Regions from separate parts of the Micromonospora sp. WMMC264 genome, predicted to be linked through region 1. Evidence: riboswitches for the same ligand, from Rfam matches in the RefSeq annotation. Region 1 holds a riboswitch; each other region holds the start of a gene.
The links. Region 1 has a riboswitch for cyclic di-AMP ahead of O7542_RS02865 (hypothetical protein). Riboswitches for the same ligand answer to the same signal wherever they lie in the genome.
Positions count from the first base shown of each region.

Region 2: linked by a shared signal. The riboswitch ahead of O7542_RS15710 (C39 family peptidase) and the one ahead of O7542_RS02865 (hypothetical protein) in region 1 are both predicted to bind cyclic di-AMP.
Region 3: linked by a shared signal. The riboswitch ahead of O7542_RS25545 (C40 family peptidase) and the one ahead of O7542_RS02865 (hypothetical protein) in region 1 are both predicted to bind cyclic di-AMP.

Region 1 covers NZ_CP114907.1:602,720-604,910, forward strand. The annotation lists gene O7542_RS02860 (SRPBCC family protein) at 1-131, shown strand, start outside; gene O7542_RS02865 (hypothetical protein) at 128-1,204, opposite strand; cyclic di-AMP (ydaO/yuaA leader) riboswitch at 1,209-1,340, opposite strand; gene O7542_RS02870 (cation diffusion facilitator family transporter) at 1,484-2,191, opposite strand, start outside.
Region 2 covers NZ_CP114907.1:3,675,302-3,677,492, reverse strand. The annotation lists gene O7542_RS15715 (hypothetical protein) at 1-285, shown strand, start outside; cyclic di-AMP (ydaO/yuaA leader) riboswitch at 586-726, shown strand; gene O7542_RS15710 (C39 family peptidase) at 933-1,766, shown strand; gene O7542_RS15705 (alpha/beta hydrolase) at 2,033-2,191, shown strand, end outside.
Region 3 covers NZ_CP114907.1:5,752,599-5,754,789, forward strand. The annotation lists gene dcd (dCTP deaminase) at 1-64, shown strand, start outside; gene O7542_RS25545 (C40 family peptidase) at 129-1,160, opposite strand; cyclic di-AMP (ydaO/yuaA leader) riboswitch at 1,174-1,311, opposite strand; gene O7542_RS25550 (peptidoglycan recognition family protein) at 1,550-2,191, shown strand, end outside.

The DNA.
Region 1 (2,191 bases):
TCACCGCGCCGGCGCCGCTGTTCGGGTACGCGTTCCGCCAGGCCCGGGCGGCTCACCTGAGCCTGGCGGCCCGTCTCGGCGCGACGCTGGAGGGCCGGCCCGATCCGGCCGGCCCCCCGGGAGCGCGCTAGTACACCGACAGGTGCACGTGGTTGGTGTGGTCGCTGGACGGGTCTCCGTTGCCGCCGCTGTACGACTTCCACCCGCTGCTGGGCAGCCAGATCTGCTTGAACCAGATCACGTAGAGCACGGCGAGCGGGTCGGCGTTGCGCACGAAGTACGCGGCCAGGTTGTTGCCGTACGTCCGGTCACCGCCGCTGGCCACGCCGCCGAAGCCGTTCTTCTGGGCGGCGAAGTCGCAGGCCCGCCCCTTCGGGTGCTCGCCCGAGCCGCTGGGCCGGTGGCACGAGACGTACCTGGTGAAACCGGCCGCCTTGGCCTGCTGCAGCGCGTGCAGCGTCCGCGGGGTGATGCAGCCGTTGGCCGGGGTCGGGTCGTTGACGCTGCACGACTCCGACGGCCACGAGCCGTCCGAGTTGCGTGGTGCGGGCTTCGCGTTCTTGCTTGAGGTGCCCTGGACGCTGCCGCCGCCGCTGCTGTTGTTGCGGGCGGAACGTTCGTTCGCCACTTCGAGCGCGCGCTCGGCCTGCTCCTTGCGCTTGCCCATCACCTCGACCTGCTTGCGTTGCTCGCGGATCTCGGTGTCGAGCGCGGCCCGGGTGCGGGTGGCCTCGTCCCGGGTGGTGATCAGCTCGCGCACCGTGCGGTCCTCGTGCGCGGCGACCTGTTCCAGCGTGGCGGCCCGGTCCATGAAGCCCGCCGGGCTGCTGCTGTCGAGCAGCGCGGCGGCGGTGCCGAGCCGCCCGGCGCGGTACGCCACCCCGGCGATCTCACCGACCTTGGCGTCACGTACGGCCAGCTCGGCGCCGACCTTCGCGAGCTGGTCGTTGAGCTGCTTCTGGCGGTCCACCGACCGGTTCAGCGCGGCCTTCGCCTCCAGCCAGCCCTTGCTGGCCGCGTCGAGTTGGGCGCGCAGCTCGGGCGTGCCGCCCTCGTCGTCGCCGGGCGCGGCGGCGAGCAGGGCGGTCCGGGGCGCCGCCGAGGCGGGGGAGGCCGGAACGGTCGCGACGCCGACAGTCAGCGTCGCGACGAGCAGGGCCGCCAACCGGGCGGCCGTCCGTCGTACAGGTGCCACTGGGGGCATTCACATGTCCTTCCGTCAACCGCCGACCGGGTTAGCTGACGGGTTCGGGACGGAAGATCCCTACCGCTGACGCGGATGCACCCCACGTACGTGGTTCCCCGGCTCGCCCCTTCGGGCGATTAGGCGACGGCCACCCCACCTGCGCCCGTGACGCCGGTGGCTGCGGCCGCGACCGAGCCTACCGGCGCGGCCCGGGCGTGGCTCCGTTGCGCAGTGCCGCATGGTGGGGCAAAACCGACATAAGTGTACAGCAGTCACGGTGATTTAAGTCTGCCCTAATCACCACTCGGTCTTTCCGCACACTCCGGCTGACGCTCCGGGTTCGACCTGCAACGTGGCGTGATCGATGGAGAAGTCCTCGTGCAGCGCCGTCCGCGCGGCGGCCAGCACCCCGGCCGGGTCCACGCCCGGGTCGGTGGTCAGGTGCGCCGAGGCCACCTCCATGCCCGAGGTGAGCGTCCAGACGTGCAGGTCGTGCACCTCGGCCACGCCGGGGACCGCGGCCAGTCGGTCGTGCACGGCGGTCACCTGGAGGTGCTCCGGCGCCGCCTGCACCAGGATGCGCACCGCGGCCCGGCCGAGCCGCCAGGTGCGCGGCAGGATGAACAGGCCGATCCCGACGGCGACCAGTGGGTCCGCCCACCACCAGTCGGTCACCGCGATGACCAGCGCCGCGGCGATCACGCCGAGCGAGCCGAGCAGGTCGCCGAGCACCTCCAGGTACGCGCCGCGCAGGTTGATGCTCTCCTTCGCCCCGGCGCGCAGCAGCGCGAAGGCGACGATGTTGGCGAGCAGGCCGAGCACCGCCACCACGAGCATCGGGCCGGCCAGCACCTCCGGCGGCTCGCCGAAGCGGCGTACCGCCTCGATCAGGACGTAGACCGCGACGGCGCCGAGCAGCACGGCGTTGGCGAGGGCGGCGAGCACCTCCAGCCGGTAGAGGCCGAACGTGCGCTGCGGGTCGGTGCCGGCGCGCCGGGTGGCGGT
Region 2 (2,191 bases), 3.1 Mb from region 1:
AACGGGTGGGACCCGCGCCGGCACCCGGCCGAGCAGGAGATCGTGCTGGCCCGGGCCGTACGGGACCGGCGCCGGACCGGCTGGGAGAGCGCCGCCGAGCGGGAGCGGCAGGCGTGGCGGGACGCCGAACTGGCCGCCGAGGCCGCCCGTACGCTCGCCGCCGAGGCGTACGCGGCCACCCTGGCGGTGCGGCCCGCCCCGGTGTCCCGCGGCGTGGCGACGATCCCCCTGCCGGTCGGCGCGTCCGTCCGCAACGCCCGCTGGCGTCCGGCCCGGGTCGGCTGAGGCGACCGAATTGTTACCCGGAATGTGGTGAGCCGGCTCACCCCCGGCGCCGAAACGGGCGTGGAGCGCAGAACAGGCCAATGAGCCGCGCCATTGCCGGTCAGGCGCTCGCCGTCTGTCCCCTTTTCGCCTCCCGGGCGCCGTCACCACCGCTTGTCCCATTGAGTGAAGTGAGTAACCGGCTGTTCCGAAATCCGTTACCGGGGATCATGTTTACGCAGGTGGGAGCGCTTGGCAGGGGCAGTACCCGCCGGTAGTGTCGGCGCGTCCGGTGCGGTAACCGATCGCAGAAGGCGACGCCGCGCCGACCCGCCTAATCGTGTCATCACGAACCGGGGAACCATGAGCACCATCGGGGTGAATCCGCGGCCACTGCCGCGGTAGGGCGTACTTCCCGCCCGAATCCGTCAGCTAACCCGGTCGGCGGCCACGGAAGGAGTCCCATCCTCGTGCCCACCCCTCGATCGTCCCCCCGCCTCCACGGCTCCGCGGTACCCGCGCTCGCCTGACGCGACCGGCAAACCGCCCCTGGGCGCCCGGCATCGCGGGCGTACCCGTTCCCCCGGCCCATCCGGCCTGCCAGCACGTGTGAACCCCTCCACGTGCCGGGCCGGCGTGTGCCGATCACGCCCCCCGTGGAGGATTTCGTGAAGCACCACCTGAAGCGTCAGCTGCGGCGGATCGCCACCGAACGCCCGTACCAGATCATCGCCGGATCGGCCGCGGCGCTCGTGCTGGCCGCCGGCGCCGGCACCGCCCTCGCCGCCGGTGAGGACGCCCCGGTCCGGCAGGAGAACACCGCCTCGGTCGCCGAACTCGGCGCACGGCTCGGCGAGCCCGCCAGCCGCGGCGAGGCGCGCATCGTCGTCCCGCCGGCGTCGCCGAGCGCCGAGCCCAGCAAGTCGCCCAGCGCCTCCCCGTCGGCGAAGAAGGCCGCGGCGGACCCGGACGTCACCAAGGCCGCGCCGAAGCCGCCGTCGAGCAAGACGCTGGACTACGACTACCAGGCGCAGATCAACTACTACTACTGCGGCCCGGCCGCCGTGCGCAACGCGCTCAGCGCCACCGGCATCGAGCGCAGCCAGGACGCCCTCGCCGGCCCGCTCGGCACCACCGAGATGGGCACCAACTCGGCCGAGGACACCACGCGCGTGCTCAACCAGCAGGTCAAGGGCAACCCGTACCGGACCCGGATGATTCCCGGCTCGGCCAGCCCGGCCCAGATGGACCGGCTCCAGGCCGACGTGGTCGAGGCGATCAGCAACGGCCGCGGGGTCGTCGCGAACGTCGCCGGCACCGCCACCGACACCAACGGCGGCTGGCACTCGTTCCCGGGCGGCCACTACGTCGCGGTGATCGGTTACAAGGACGACGGCCGGATCGTGCGGATCGCCGACTCGGCCGACCCGTCGCTGCCGTCGTACTGGCTCACCACCATCGACCTGGCGCACTGGATCGCCAGCCGCGGCTACTCCGCCTGACCCTCCGCACCCCCGGAAGGCCGGCACCCCTCCCGGGGCGCCGGCCTTCCCCGTCCCCACCCGCCCTGGCCCGCCGCCCTCTCGGCGCGTCGATCTTGGACTTGTGGCGCCTGGTATGCCCGGCTCGCCCGCTATGGAAGGCACCACAACTCCAAGATCGGCGGCGAGGGCGAGGGCGAGGGCGAGGGCGGGCGGCGTGGGGCGTGGGGGCGGGTCGGTCGGGTTTGGTCTCGCGTGTCCGGGGCGGGCGGTGGCAGACTGCGCCAATGGGTGAAGCGACGGGGAACCGGCACCTGATTCTCCTGCACGGCATGGGCGCCACCGGCGAGGTGTGGCTGCCCTGGGCGCCGCTGCTGGAGCGCCGCTGGCCCGGGCGCTGGCTCGCCCCCGACCTGGCCGGCCACGGCTGGTCGCCGCCGCTCGAC
Region 3 (2,191 bases), 1.6 Mb from region 1:
GGGGCAGCGCGGCCCGACGCCGAGCCGGTCCTGGCAGAGCTGGCGCACCTGGCCGACGCGCTGACGCCGCCCGCAGTTGTTAAGAAGGGCCCCCTCCTCTACCGGAGGCGTTAAGAGGGGGCCCTTCCTTACACGCGGCCGTAGCTGTTGATGTCGCCGTCGTCGACCCGCTTCATCGTGATGGGCTTGCCGGACTGGGAGGCGTGCACCACCCAGCCGTCGCCCACGTACATCGCCACGTGGTGCAGGTCGCTGTAGTAGAAGACGAGGTCGCCGGCGCGCAGCTCGGCCCGGCTGATGCGCTTCGTCACGCCGTGCTGCTGGCGTGCGCTGTGCGGCAGCGAGACGCCGCCCTTGGCCCAGGCCGCCATGGTGAGGCCCGAGCAGTCGAAGTGGTCCGGGCCGGCGGCGCCCCAGACGTAGATCTTGCCGATCTGGGCGCAGGCGAACTTCACCGCCGCTCCGGCCGGGCCGCCGGGATAGCCGGCCGGGCAGGGCGCCGGGCGCAGCGGGCCGCCGCCGCCCTTGCCGTACACCTTGAGCCGCAGCTTCTCCAGCTTGGCGATCTCGGCGTCGATCTGCTTCTTCTTCGCCGCGAGCTGGGCCTCGGTGCGCGCCAGGCCGGCGATCATCTCGTCCAGCGGCTTCTTCTTCGCCGCCAGCTCGTCGCGCAGCGCGGCGACCGAGCGCACCTGCTCGTGCTGGCGGTGCGCGAAGCGGTCGAGCAGCTCCAGGCCGTCGACCAGGTCACCGGGTGAGCGGCTGCCGAGCAGCGCGTTGACCGTGGAGAGGTTGTCGGCCTTGTAGGCGTCGGCGGCGAGGCCGCCGACCTGACCGAGCGCGGCGTCCACCCGCGCCTGGAGGGGTGCGATCTGGCGGCCGAGCGCGTCGGCCTGCCTGCGCCGCGCGGCGAGCTGCTCGCGTACGTCGTTGACCTGCTCGATGACCGGTTCGAGCTTGTTCCAGTCGCGGTCGATCTGGGCCTCGATCTCGGCGACCGAGGGTTCGGCGTGTGCCGCAGTGGCGCCGCCGGTCAGTACGACGGCGGTGCCGACCAGTGCGGCGAGGGCGGTGGTGAAGCGGGACCAGCGGGAACGCGGCGCGGCGCTGGACCGGTCGACCGACCGGTTCGACGACGGCCGCGGGGCATGGAGTGCCACCGGGCGTCCGTACTCCTTCTTCCGTACCGCCTACCGGGTTAGCTGACGGATTCGGGCGGGAAGGGAGCCGCCCTACCGCAGCAGCGCTGCGGATTCACCCCAGGTACCTGGTTCCCCGGCTCGCCCGGAGGCGACTCGGCGGTGTCGGACCGTCACCGACCGGGTTGGACGGTGAGACGTGCGGCCGACGATTCACCAGAGTAGGGACCACCGTTATCGATCCGCAACTTCCAGCGCCGTGACACTCCGTACGCGATCCAGCGCCACACCGCGCACGGAGGTGAAATTTTCTTTCACGACTGATTACTTACTGGAAAGGTATTGACCGTCGCGGGTGTGCGGAGTGAGGGTGGAAACGCAGTGACCCCCATCCCTGTCCAGGAGGTTCGATGCATCTCTCCGCCCCGCCGTCGGGCAGACGGATACTGCTCGCCGCCGCCGTGGCCACGGCCACCGCGCTGGCGACCACCGGCCCGGTTACCGCCGCGCCGGACACGTCCGCGCCCGCGAGCGACCGGCAACAACAATACGCCGCCGCCGCGGCCGAGTACGGCGTGCCCCAGAACGTGCTGCTCGGTGTCTCCTATCTGGAGTCCCGCTGGGACACCCACCCGGGTCAGCCCAGCACCAGCGGCGGCTACGGCCCGATGCACCTGACCGACGCCGCGCACATCCTCGCCACGCCGGGCAGCGCCCACGTCGACGAGGACGAGGACCCGCGCGGCGACGACTCCCGGCCGCTGAAGCTCGACCCGGCCACCGCCGCCGCGCCGACGCGGGAGACGCCGCTGCCGAGCGCCTCGCTCCAGACGCTCGACGCGGCCGCCGCGCTCACCGGGCTGGACGCGGGGACGCTGCGCACCGACCCGGCCGCGAACATCCGCGGCGGCGCGGCGCTGCTGTCGTCGTACCAGAAGGCTCTGGGCGGGCCGGTCGGCGCCGGCACCGACCCGGCGGCCTGGTACGCCGCGGTGGCCCGCTACTCCGGCGCGGACACCGCCGACGCGGCGGCGGCCTTCGCCGACGAGGTC